4 regions of the Paenibacillus sp. GM1FR genome follow, and region 4 is predicted to be linked to each of the others. Evidence: riboswitches for the same ligand, from Rfam matches in the RefSeq annotation. Region 4 holds a riboswitch; each other region holds the start of a gene.
The links. A riboswitch is a leader RNA that binds a small molecule or an ion and turns the genes downstream of it on or off. The one in region 4 is predicted to bind cyclic di-AMP.
Positions count from the first base shown of each region.

Region 1 (3,108 bases), on a different contig from region 4:
TGGATTTCAAATCATATGTACTCATACCCATCCACCTATCCTTTTCTATATGTTATATATGGAGGAATTATGGCTGTCATGAGCTAAATCCACAATGAAACTTCTCACACTGCGCATATTTTATGGAGCCCCCGGGCATACCAAGGAGAACGTCATTTTGGAAAAGGAGGCCGTTATTATGCGCGTACGCCTCATTATGCTAATGGTTATCGTTATTTTTCTCGGAGGATATCATGCTCCAGTTTCATCGCGGGATGTTTCAAGCCCATCAAGTGAATCAGTATCAGGTTCGGATTCTGCAGAAGAAGAACAACTGACATTGGGACAGTTACGTCAAAAATATGCCGATACGTTCAAAACCAATGGTCCTTCAACCAAGAAGGTTGCACTGACTTTTGATGATGTACCTGATCCACGGTTTACTCCACAAGTACTGGATGTATTGAAGAAGTACAATGTCAGAGCTACATTCTTCATCGTGGGTAGTCGTGCTGAGAAACATCCGGATCTGGTGAAACGCATTGTTAAGGAAGGGCATATGGTTGGTAATCACAGCTACAATCATCCTGAATTCAGTAAGCTGTCGATGAATGCCTTTCGCAAACAAATTTTACATACCGGGGATATTATTCAACGTTTGGCGGGTTATACGCCCAAGATGATTCGGCCACCTTATGGAGACATTAATGAAGAACAGCTGAGATGGGCTGCCAAACAACACTATAGCATTGTGAACTGGAACGTAGACTCCCTGGACTGGAAAGGCCTTTCAAAGGAACAGGTGAAAGATAACATCCTGTCTGCCGTGAAACCTGGCTCCATCGTTCTGCAACATGCTGGAGGCGGTGTAGGGTCAAACCTGAACGGCACGATTAAGGCTTTGCCTGAAATTATTGAGGAACTACGTAATCGGGGATATGAACTGGTCACCTTGGACGAAATGCTGGGATTGCCAAAGGCCAAAGATTAGGATGACCGTGATAACAAATAATGAGAATATTAAAAGGGTGCTGTTCAATCGCGAATTAGCGACTGGCAGACACCCTGTTTGAATTCATTTTAAATGTTATTTTCTCTCTACTTCAGAATGTACAGCTCGATATCCTGAAATCCAAATGTGCTTACGGACTGTTTGCTACCCGGGATGAAGATATCAATCCGGTGACCTTTGATTGCACCGCCCACATCACGTGCTGTGGCTACAAAAGCTTGTTTTGGCAATCCTGGATGGCTGTGACCAGTTACCAGTACTTTAGTTCCAAGTGGAATCACACTTGGATCAACCGCAATCGTACCCAGTTCAAGGTCATTCCCGAAATAATCGACTGCACCCCAGCCTCCATTTTCAGACGGATCTGCAGAGTATGCCGTTGCTTTTACGTTCACAGCTTTGCTGTAATCGAATGTCTTACCCCAGGCTTGAACCACTTTGTTATCTGCGTTAACGTCCAAACTTGCTGTGGTAACCGTTTTGGCTGGGGTCTTGCTCTCCGTTGCCGCAGCGGCTGCAACATTGTTTGCCTTACCGGGAATCGTAATTTTCAAACCACCATAAATGTTGTAAGCCGAAATGTCGTTGTTTGCTTTAACCAACGTGTTGAGTGCTACTCCATATTGTTTTGATAAGGTGTAGAAGGTATCCCCTTCTTTGGCCACATGAACTGAATCGGCGTGAGCCGGAACGGCTTGAATGAGCATTGCTGTTGTCATTAATGCTACTGCTGTTTTGGCTATACGTTTCTTGTTAATCATGGTCTTCCTCCCTCATTGTGCCTGCGAAGTTAGTTGTCGGATTCGGATGAGGAGCCCACCCTATAGGTTATTCGTTACATTTGAAACGTTATGTACCCAATTCACCCCAAGCAGTGTGCCGTAGATCTTCCCCCTGCACAATCTGCATCGTTACATCCCCCGCACTCCCTGTCCGGAAGTTTCGGCAGAGTTCAATATATCACAATTTTGTAACCTGAACTTGTAGTAATTCTTACCAAATGGTTTTTAGCATGTAAGCATTTGTAAGAATACTGGTTAATTCAGAAAATTTGGTTGACCCGATTCCTTTACATTTGGTAACAGAATAGTTACTTTTCCGAATCCATACGTCATTATTATCCATAAAAAATAGCGTTACCGACTCGAAGTCAGTAACGCTATTTGATCACATCGTTTAGAGTACTTTCGCAAGAAAATCACGTGTACGTGAATTTTTGGGTGCTCCAAACACCTCATCAGGTGTTCCCTCTTCCACAATAACCCCGCCATCCATGAACAGGATTCGGTCTCCCACTTCACGTGCAAAACCCATCTCATGCGTTACGATGACCATCGTCATCCCGCCTTCTGCAAGACGTTTCATGACATCCAGCACTTCGCCGACCATCTCAGGGTCCAGTGCCGACGTAGGCTCGTCAAACAGCATCACATGCGGCTGCATGGCCAATGCTCTAGCAATGGCGATCCGCTGCTTCTGTCCACCAGACAGCTGATTCGGGAATGTATCTTTTTTATCGTACAAGCCTACGGTGTTAAGCAGATCAGCGGCAATTTTCTCCGCTTCCTGAGTGGATTGTTTCTTTACTTTAATCGGAGCAATCGTAATGTTTTGCTCTACCGTTTTGTGTGGGAACAGGTTGAAGTGCTGGAACACCATGCCCATTTTCTCACGAGTTGCGTTAATGTTATGCTTGGGGTCCGTGATTGACACGCCTTCAAAATCAATCTCTCCTGAGGTAGGCTGTTCCAGCAGGTTCAAACAACGCAAGAACGTACTTTTACCTGAACCGGAAGGACCGATAACCACGACAACCTCACCTTTGCCAATCGTCACGTTTATGCCCTTAAGCACATCGTTATTTCCATAAGATTTGTGTAATTGTCTAACGTCTATCACTTGCACTCAACTTCCTTTCCAGTCGTCCCAGCAGCTTGGACAAAATGAACGTCATTACAAAGTAGATGGCTGCTGCAATCAAAAATGGACTCAAGCCTTGGTACGTAATGTTCTTGACTACACTTGCCTGATACATAATATCCACCATACCGATAACGGAGATAATGGAGGATTCTTTGATGATAGTTATGAATTCATTACCGATCGCTGGTAATACA
Region 1 covers NZ_MKZL01000011.1:989,328-992,435, reverse strand. The annotation lists gene lpdD (prenylated flavin chaperone LpdD) at 1-25, opposite strand, end outside; gene PAEAM_RS10170 (polysaccharide deacetylase family protein) at 179-970, shown strand; gene PAEAM_RS10165 (3D domain-containing protein) at 1,078-1,752, opposite strand; cyclic di-AMP (ydaO/yuaA leader) riboswitch at 1,755-1,949, opposite strand; gene PAEAM_RS10160 (amino acid ABC transporter ATP-binding protein) at 2,168-2,890, opposite strand; gene PAEAM_RS10155 (ABC transporter substrate-binding protein/permease) at 2,877-3,108, opposite strand, start outside.
Region 1: it holds a riboswitch for cyclic di-AMP, as region 4 does, so the genes downstream of both, PAEAM_RS10165 (3D domain-containing protein) here and PAEAM_RS30635 (HAD family hydrolase) in region 4, are expected to answer to the same signal.

Region 2 (3,108 bases), on a different contig from region 4:
CGCAGCACAATAAACGTTCCGTATGGCTGATGGAAGACATTTGCTGTACGTGCAGCTAAGCACTAACCTCTTGAATACTCATCACTAAAGTTAGTGTTATATCAAAAAATGCAAAAAAAGACTCCTTAAGCGTTAGCTTAAGGAGTCTTTTTATTAGATGCGGTCGAGAGGACTCGAACCTCCACGGGGGTTAGCCCACACGGACCTGAACCGTGCGCGTCTGCCAATTCCGCCACGACCGCATATTGTATCTCCGTCATCAATATCGGCGACAAGAAATAATATATCATGCGTAATCTATCATGTCAACACTGAAAATAATAACAATAAAGCCCGAATCAGACGTCCATGTCGATTCGGGCTTTACCTTTAACTGCTGCTAATAGTTTGGTTCATTAAAACGGAAGCATACTACAAATTACAGCTTGGAAGGCCAGTTGCCATACCATGCATAACCGCCTCTTCTTTCTTTATCAATATCACTTAATTTGTATTTAACTACCCCGTCACGACCAATAAAGATTGGTTTATCCGTTCCGATCTCATAGAAGCGTGCCCAAATTGGTGCAGCTTTGGAATCAGCGATAATTTTACTATCTCCATTAGCTCTTTCATACTTGTAACCCGTAATTTTCACTTTGTTAAACCAAGCCTCCGCTCCTTTAATGGATGCGGTAATTTTAGCGTTAGCAGGTCTGGTTTTCAGAAATTTAACAATCGTTACACTCTCTCCAGCTGTCAGTGATGGCACTTCGTAGATTCTTGCGCTCGCTGGTTTAAGAGAGCTGGAATCATGTTGTTGTCCCCATGCTGTCAGCTTACCACCTGAAACGACCTGTGTATTCAGAATCGCCTCCACACCTTTGGCAACTGAATTTTTACTGCGGTTAGCAAGTGTGCTGTCGATAAATGAGAAATCACCTTTGCGTGCTGCTACTTCATCCAGCATGATCATTACATTAATCATGGCATCATCATTGTAAGTGATGTGCTTGTGGTATCCGGAGCTTTGGTAAACTTGTGGCCACCCGCCGTTTGAATACTGCATGTTGATCAAAAAGTTAATTCCTTTGATTGCAGCTGTGGAGTAACGCGGATCATTTGTCTTTTTAAATTCCTTCGCCAATCTTCTAATTTCTGAGTATGTAGCCTTGTTGTCTATCGTGGACTTTGCCCACTCTCCACTTGTCTGTTTATAATCTTTTCTCCAACCTCCATCCGGTAGCTGGTTCTTCAAAATATCAGAAATACTCGCTGTAGTACCCGATGCATCCGCAGCAGATACCGTCCCTACAGGGAGAATTGCCATTCCAACTGCTGAGAACACCATCATACATGCCAGGACAAAAGTAATTATTTTCTTCGCTTTCAAATGTAACACTCTCCTATGTTCGTTTTTATAAATCTTCCACTTCTACTTTACCTATGATATAGGCTTCGAACCCCCTTTATTTGTATTTATCGCATAATAAAATCAATTTTAATCCAATATGTGGATTGGATAATCAGATAATATGCAAAAAATCGATTTTTGTCAATATATGCAACTTAATGAATATAATCTCTCTAATTCTACATAACGGAATAGTTCTTTTAACTCATGACAAACCTATCTATTTATCCAAATACGTCTTAAACGAATCAATAATGACGTTTTTGTCATGAATGATACCCAAACTTGATCCCTTCTTTCATATAAAAACCTTAATTCCGCTAACATTGAGGTATTACGAAGGGTTTTAAATGGGTTTGACAATTACGCATTTATGCAATATAGTTTCAAATAGTTACAAAAACTTAATTATTCATTGCCGAGTTTCATGTTTGAAAACGGGGGAACCAATTTGGGTGAATTATTCTTATACATAGGAAATATAGGGAACCTTCTACCGAACCCTTAGCTAACTCCGTAGGCATCGAAGGGAGAACATTGATTTTGAAAAAACTGATTATCTCCATTTTTGGAGCAGCTGTATTATTTACATCCGGGGCAACAAGCACAGAGGCAAGCAGTATCAACTCCGTAGTGAACAACATGACAGGTATTCCTTACAAATGGGGTGGCACAACTGTAGCCGGCTTCGACTGTTCTGGTTTTATGAGATATCTTTTCAACAAATACAGCATTGAATTACCACGTACTTCGCAGCAGCAAGCCAAAGCAGGTACTCCCGTATCCAAGAGCAATGTTCGGACAGGTGATCTGGTGTTCTTTAATACAACAGGCAAAGGCATTTCACATACAGGTGTATATATCGGCGGCGGACAATTCGCTCATGCCTCCAGCAGTAAAGGTGTAAGCATCACGAAGTTATCGAATCCATACTTCAATGATCGTTATGTAACAGCACGTCGGGTAACTGGACAGTTTATGTATGATAAAATGTTAGGTAAAATGTGATTCACATACAAAAAGGCATCGGTTATTAACCGGATGCCTTTTTTGCACTTAAAAATGTATGTTGCATTGCTTACTAATGCAGAGCCTTCTGCACTCGCATCGCACCCTGAGACAGGGCATGTCCTCCACCAACAGCTCCAGCCACGGCTACGGTCTCCATAATCTCCTGATCTGTTGCGCCCTTAGCACGGGCTTCTTCTACATGGTAGAAGGTACATACCTCATTGTTGGCGAATAATCCAATGCCAAGCGCAATTAGCTGTTTTGTCTTCGCATCAATCACACCAGGTTGGAAACATTCTCCGGTAAACTCATGATACGACTTCACCACACCTGGCAGCACATCGCTTAATGCTCCAATCTGATCCTTGTAGGCATGAACTTTATCATTCATCAATGTCATGGCTTGTAGCACACCCTCTCGGCTATAGTTACAGATCTTCCTCACTGTACCTATCTTCTCTCCCGAGTGAGCCAATTATGCCAAGAAATCATGGTAATTCCAAACATTTAAAGCTCATGGCCCTGCCATAATTATCAGCTGTTACTCACTAAGTGGACTCTGGCGCGGCTCGCTGAACAGCTGATAGCTGTAACCTCGGTCCAGCTTAACGACACGTCGATTCTGACGACGGATAAGTACCTGCTCGCCATCCCAGGCAACCACAATGCCCTTCACGTCGTTCGATTCCAGCTCGTCCCGTACG
Region 2 covers NZ_MKZL01000054.1:93,043-96,150, reverse strand. The annotation lists gene xynC (glucuronoarabinoxylan endo-1,4-beta-xylanase XynC) at 1-13, shown strand, start outside; tRNA gene PAEAM_RS24715 (tRNA-Leu) at 159-242, opposite strand; gene pelA (pectate lyase) at 419-1,381, opposite strand; cyclic di-AMP (ydaO/yuaA leader) riboswitch at 1,800-1,931, shown strand; gene PAEAM_RS24705 (C40 family peptidase) at 1,937-2,401, shown strand; gene PAEAM_RS24700 (carboxymuconolactone decarboxylase family protein) at 2,475-2,804, opposite strand; gene PAEAM_RS24695 (hypothetical protein) at 2,946-3,108, opposite strand, start outside.
Region 2: it holds a riboswitch for cyclic di-AMP, as region 4 does, so the genes downstream of both, PAEAM_RS24705 (C40 family peptidase) here and PAEAM_RS30635 (HAD family hydrolase) in region 4, are expected to answer to the same signal.

Region 3 (3,108 bases), on a different contig from region 4:
GACTGATTACATCTCCTTCATCCTTAACACAAGAGTCCTGGAAGTTCGATTCACAGGATGAGTATGCAGCCAATGTCTACACACGCGGCAAGCTAGTATTGCTCGGCATTGAACATCAAGTTGGTGCCAAGAAGATGGAGCGTATTCTCTCTACCTATGTGAAGAAGTACCGTTTCAAACATCCCACATCCGCTGATTTTCAAAAAATTGTGGAGCAAGTGACCCGCACTTCCTGGTCTGATTATTTTGATCAATACGTCTATGGTAATGGGATGGCTGACTTTGCTGTAGAGAAGATTCGTATTACGCCCGTACAGAAAGACGGTCAAACATTGTACGAGTCATCCGTGACGATCGCAAAAAAAGGGAGTGATTACAGCGCCGTTCCTGTTCGCATTGCTTTTGAAGACGGGCATATCCTCACCAAGCAATGGAATGGCAAAGAAGATCGCATCACGTATAAATTAACTCACACATCCCCCGTATCCTGGGCCATGACCGATCCCCTGTACTCGATCGTGCTGGAGAACCGCCATATGAACAATTTCCTGAAATCCGGACTGGATGAGCGGGCGAAGTCCCGCTGGAGCATGAGTGTAACCAAACTAATAGAAGCCATATTCGGAGGTCTGTCATGGTGAGGTGGAAACGGTGAAAGCGAAAATACGTGAAGGCTGGTTTCTCGTCCGTCAGCATATGTTCATTGCCGCACTCTTATTTCTTTATCAACTCATTTGGGGATATTTCTTCTATCGAATGGTACAATCGGCCGTCATCCCACTGCTCCTTCGCTATCCAGATGCTGATGCCGGTGAGCTGAGTACACTTTTGTTCAAAATGGAAAGTCAACTTAACCTGTCTACCCATCCGGAGGTTCATCGTTATCTATGGATTCTCGGGGGCATGTTGCTGGTTCGCATGTTGATCAGCCCCCTCATTCAGGCAGGACTGCTCTACTCACTTCAGCACTTTAATTCTACAGAAGAGCGTATCCCCTTTGTCCGCGGAATCAAAAATCTGTGGAAACCGATGCTGCTGCTCCACACCATACGTACATTATTGATACTTCTGCCCGCCTACTGGCTCATACCGAAGCTCTACTCGATTCTCATGGACGGATTTCATTCCCTTCAATTACTTTTGCCTGGTATACCTTATGTTGCTGCCTGGATTGTATATGGTTGGATCATCCACCATGTCATACTCTACATGCAGTTCGGTGTTTCGGCACCAGAAGGAGAAGGGGGGGCTCACGGTACCCTCAAAGCCCTCTGGATTGCACTGCGTCATCTCATCGCCGTAATCGGCATTGCACTCCTGCTGGGCGGAGTACACCTGCTCGTCTTTGGGGCATTCACTACAGCCTCATGGTTATTAACGGGACTTACCGGACTTATACTACAACAGACGTATCCACTTGCCAGATGTCTATTAAGTCTGTGGAAAATATGCAGCCATTTCCGATTATGGCAGTCCAAAATATCCAAAGGTGAGAGCAGATAGTTTAAAAATTGTTACCATCACATGTTAAACTCATGGCCTAATATGTACTTATAAATAGGCAAACCTCAACCTTTCCCCGTCAAAGGTCGAGGTTTTTTTTGCTAAATTTGTTGCTAAACGTTGCCAAAGCCGTACTCCTCTGTTACAATAATCGCAGTGAGTTTTTAGTAACAACTTTGTAATCTTTACATTCATATTTGTAACTACTTAAAATTAAATCGTCATTTCTTGATTTCGCAGGTGCATAACTAGCATAGCCAAATTCCTGGCACCTGGGAAGCGGGGGAACCAGTTATGGGTGAATTGATCTTGCTACAGAGGGATCATAGGGGACCTTCAACCGAATCCTTAAGCTAACCTCGCAGGCATTGGAAGGGGAATATCTCTTGTTCAAGAAGAAATTAACCGCAGCTGTACTTAGCATCACATTCGCTTTATCGCTTGGTGCAGGTAGCGCATTCGCAGATTCAAAGATGGACACAGTAATTGATTCAGCAATGGGAACTACATACAAAAGTGGGGGAACAACGCTTAACGGCTTTGACTGCTCCGGATTTACCCGGTATGTATTCGACAAGTTGGGTATTGATTTGGCACGCCAATCCAGTTCCCAATTCGACATGGGCGATTCCGTATCCCGCATGGAAATGAGAGCTGGCGATCTGGTGTTCTTTAATACAACAGGTAAAGGCGTATCTCATGTAGGTATCTTTGTAGGGGATGGAAAGTTCGCACACTCCTCTTCTTCCAAAGGCGTTACGATCAGTGCATTGAGTGAAAACTATTGGGCCAATCGTTATGTTGGCGCAAAACGGATTATGAGCACGGACGCATATGAATCACTGGCCCTTGAATAGGGACAAGCTGAGCAACATGATGCTGTAACCATTAACCATACTGGAACGAAGCAAGAAGCATAACAGAACCGCCCGGTACATTCTCCGCAGGAATGTATCCGGCGGTTTTTTTGTGCTTCAATCCTTATTCATGTTGCAAGTTATACTCGGGGCATATCCTGCGACATCAACAGGTTCATTTTGCGTTCGTTCGTCCGTGCCCTTATGATGTTTTTACCCATCCCGTTATAATATAAACGAAATTACCGGAACTTTTGTTTCATTTTTTTTCTTGGAAGGAAGACTTGCTAAATGAACATCTCTTTTGTAGAGTGGACAAAGAGTTCTGTTTCAAGGAAAGGAGCATGCAGGTGTATGAAGGAAACCCCTGTGACGTTTCACGTTGTACCCATGCGAGAAGAACATGCGGAGCTTATCTGCAGTTGGCAGTATGATCCGCCTTACAATATCTACAGCTGGCTCCCCTGGGAGCAGATGAAAGCTCTGGAAGTGGAATTCGGAGATGCACAGCTGCGGCAGGAGCAATATGCAATCGTCCTGGATCAGAACGATCGTATATGTGGGTTTGCTCAATACTTCCCACTTCAAGGGGTAACCCGGATTGGCCTTGGCATGCATCCAGAGCTGTGTGGTCAGGGTCAAGGGACAGCTTTTGTCTCTGCCATTGTACAGGAAGCTATTCGCCGAAATCCCACGAATGAGATTGATCTGGAAGTACTCACTTGGAATGCTCGTGCCATTCAAGTCT
Region 3 covers NZ_MKZL01000025.1:18,264-21,371, reverse strand. The annotation lists gene PAEAM_RS18835 (M1 family metallopeptidase) at 1-641, shown strand, start outside; gene PAEAM_RS18830 (hypothetical protein) at 652-1,503, shown strand; cyclic di-AMP (ydaO/yuaA leader) riboswitch at 1,749-1,886, shown strand; gene PAEAM_RS18825 (C40 family peptidase) at 1,890-2,360, shown strand; gene PAEAM_RS18820 (GNAT family N-acetyltransferase) at 2,715-3,108, shown strand, end outside.
Region 3: it holds a riboswitch for cyclic di-AMP, as region 4 does, so the genes downstream of both, PAEAM_RS18825 (C40 family peptidase) here and PAEAM_RS30635 (HAD family hydrolase) in region 4, are expected to answer to the same signal.

Region 4 (3,108 bases):
AATCGTACGCATGCCCAGCTTCCGAGCAGGTATAATGTCGTTATCGATCCGATCGCCGATCATGACGGCTTCCTCCGGTTCACAACCGGCCTGCTTCAAGGCCACAGCGTATAACTCAGGGTCTGGCTTGGACACTCCTTCTTCAGCCGAACATGCCAGAACATCAACATACTTCCGCAAGCCGTAACTCTCCAGTCTCTCTTCCGTTCCAGGACTCTGATTGGCAATAATGCCAATGCGATAATGCCGTGACAACTGCTGAAGAACGGAATCTGCTGAAGGAAAAGGACGTTCAAGATCTTTTTGAAACTTCAGCTTGTCCTGAATCTGTTTTTGATGTCCCTCGTCTTTAACAAATGTGCGAATTGCCACTCTCATAGGCCATTGCTCATATTTTCGGTAACAGTTCGCGAACAGTTCGCGTACCGTCTCAATCTTCACCGGATACCCCAAAACACAAGCTTCACGGACGAACTGTCCAATAATATCATCAACCGGCTCCCATTCATCCACCAGTGTATCTCCAACATCAAAAAACAACCATTTCAATCCACCTACATCCGGCACGCCAATTCCTCCTTGTAAGCCACAGGTGATTCCTGATCCTAATCGAGTTCAAAAAGTCTGGTTTTCAGTACCAAGAAGATGGAATGAAGCTAGAAATGGAGTAGCGGAGCGTAGGGAAAACTACGTGAGCCACGGACATTTCGGCTGAATTTCATATTCGATGCTGATGATGCCGTTAGGCATCCTTCGTAATCAAAAGCGGACTTTTTGAACAACCTATAGAAACCATAAAAAAGAAGACTCACCATCCTGCATGAGTCTCCTCAAACTTCCGTTTATCGATACATTCAATTATAACAGGCACCTTACACCTGAGCAATCACAAGCTATGGCATTAACCATTGAGGAGAAAGCCAACTTCCCCATTGAGCGAATATACAATCCGGTCTGCGCCCATGCCCCGATAGATGCCCTTAGGATGACTCTGCTCCGTAATGACGCACAGGGATTTCGATGTCCATGAACGGCAGATCTGTAAATAACGACAGGTCAGATTCAGGCTGTTCTCGAAAATAAACACGTTGCCTACGCTGCCCTGCGGCAAAAACCATTTTTGAGCTGCAGCCGTATTCATGCGAATGACATGTTCTACTCCGATTCTACGGAGTCTTCGCTCTTCCCCTGCACTGTTGGTTAGAACGGCAAACGGCATTTTTTTGTACATCAGCAATTTGATAAATTTGCGTCCTGCTTCATTTGGAGCAGTCACTAAGATCATCTCAGTATCCATCATTCGTTCCTCCCTTGGCGTGAAAAGACAACAAAAAAGAAGCGTGGGGGACCAAGGCCTCCCGAACGCTTCTTAAATAACCCATGGCGAAAACACCATGAACCAGCGTACGGCTTGTTGCCTCTCCCTTTAACGCTTACGAGGTTAGCTGACGGATTCGGGCGCGAGAGTCGCCCTATTTCCGGCTGTCACCGGAAAATTCACCCCATGAATGCCCACTGTCCTGGACAGCGCATTCCGTTGGTTCCCCCGTTTCCCATTCATTAATGAATGGAAACTCAGCGATTAAAACATCGTTCGTATATCTTAAGGTAAGATCGAGCGATATTATCGTTTGTTTCGTTTTTCAAGTACAATTTAGTTTAAATTGAAATTACGTTATGAATCATACACCCCCGCCATGACGGTGTAAAGTCCTTACAGATCACCGAATCGGCAGATTTTTGCCAATACTCGTTCATAATAACGCTTACAATAAGGTTATACTCTATCCATCTCTTCAAGGCTATCTAATTCTCACTCTAACGAAAATCCCTTCGTAATTCATTCACGTATTCAGCACAACTTGCCTGTTTTGATTCTTTTAACACCATATTAGTTTTGCAATATTTAATTGCAACCAATATAATAGAAGATATAAGAGTAAATAAATGGAGGCGATTTAGATGACAGTCTACGATTACAAAGTGAATACCCTTCGCGGTCAAGAAGTTGAAATGTCCGACTACCGTGACAAAGTGCTCCTGATTGTGAATACGGCAAGCTCATGCGGCCTTACCCCTCAATTCAAAGGTCTGCAAGAATTGCAAGACAAATTTCAAGATGCTCCATTTGAAGTGCTTGGTTTCCCAAGCAACCAGTTTGCACAGGAAAAAGGATCTTCCGACGATATTGCCGAGTTCTGTCAGATGAATTATGGCGTGAGCTTCCCCATGTTTGAGAAAATTGATGTGAACGGCTCAAGCGCTCACCCTCTTTTCCAACACCTTAGCACAGAGGCTCCTGGCCTGCTCGGCTCCAAAGCAATCAAATGGAATTTCACCAAATTCCTCGTGGATCAGAACGGACAGGTCATTAAACGTTATGCTCCCAAAACAACACCGGACAAGATTGAAGAAGATATCAAGAATTTGCTGCAAAAATAATACACAGGCTACCCGTAGCCGGAAGGTAGAGCAACATTCCTCCGGTAATGGATGGCCTTTTTTCAACCCAGATGTCATACTGTTCGAAAAAGACAAAAAAAGAAGCTTCCCATTAATGGAAAGCTTCTTTTTAATCGTTCATATGATGCGGTCGAGAGGACTCGAACCTCCACGGGCATACGCCCACTACCCCCTCAAGATAGCGTGTCTGCCATTCCACCACGACCGCATGTCGTAAATAATCGGCAACAGAATTGATTATACCGGGTTCAGAACTAAAAGTAAAGTATTTTTTAATACTTCTTTTTCAGCTAGGCATTTTCATCAAAAATCGCATAATCTCGTCATCTTTACCCATGAACTGCATATGATTAGATTTGATCCCCTCTTTTTCGGTAAGAGCCGATCTTGTTGATTCATTTATATATAGTCCTGCCTTATATATAGTCCTCCCTGCACTTCTCCACATAAATAACACAATAAGTTATATAAAATAACACAATATTAAATTCCAGATTTAATCCATTAAATTTCACGGATACTATTGACAAAAATCGGACATTTATGGGATGATAACTATCATATAATTCGGATTTTTAAACATAAAGCAAACAAAAAGGAATATTAATGTCACTTAAAGTGACATTTAACGAACACAGGAGGCGA
Region 4 covers NZ_MKZL01000067.1:32,445-35,552, forward strand. The annotation lists gene PAEAM_RS30630 (HAD family hydrolase) at 1-567, opposite strand, end outside; gene PAEAM_RS30635 (HAD family hydrolase) at 902-1,300, opposite strand; cyclic di-AMP (ydaO/yuaA leader) riboswitch at 1,416-1,591, opposite strand; gene PAEAM_RS30640 (glutathione peroxidase) at 1,963-2,442, shown strand; tRNA gene PAEAM_RS30645 (tRNA-Leu) at 2,589-2,671, opposite strand.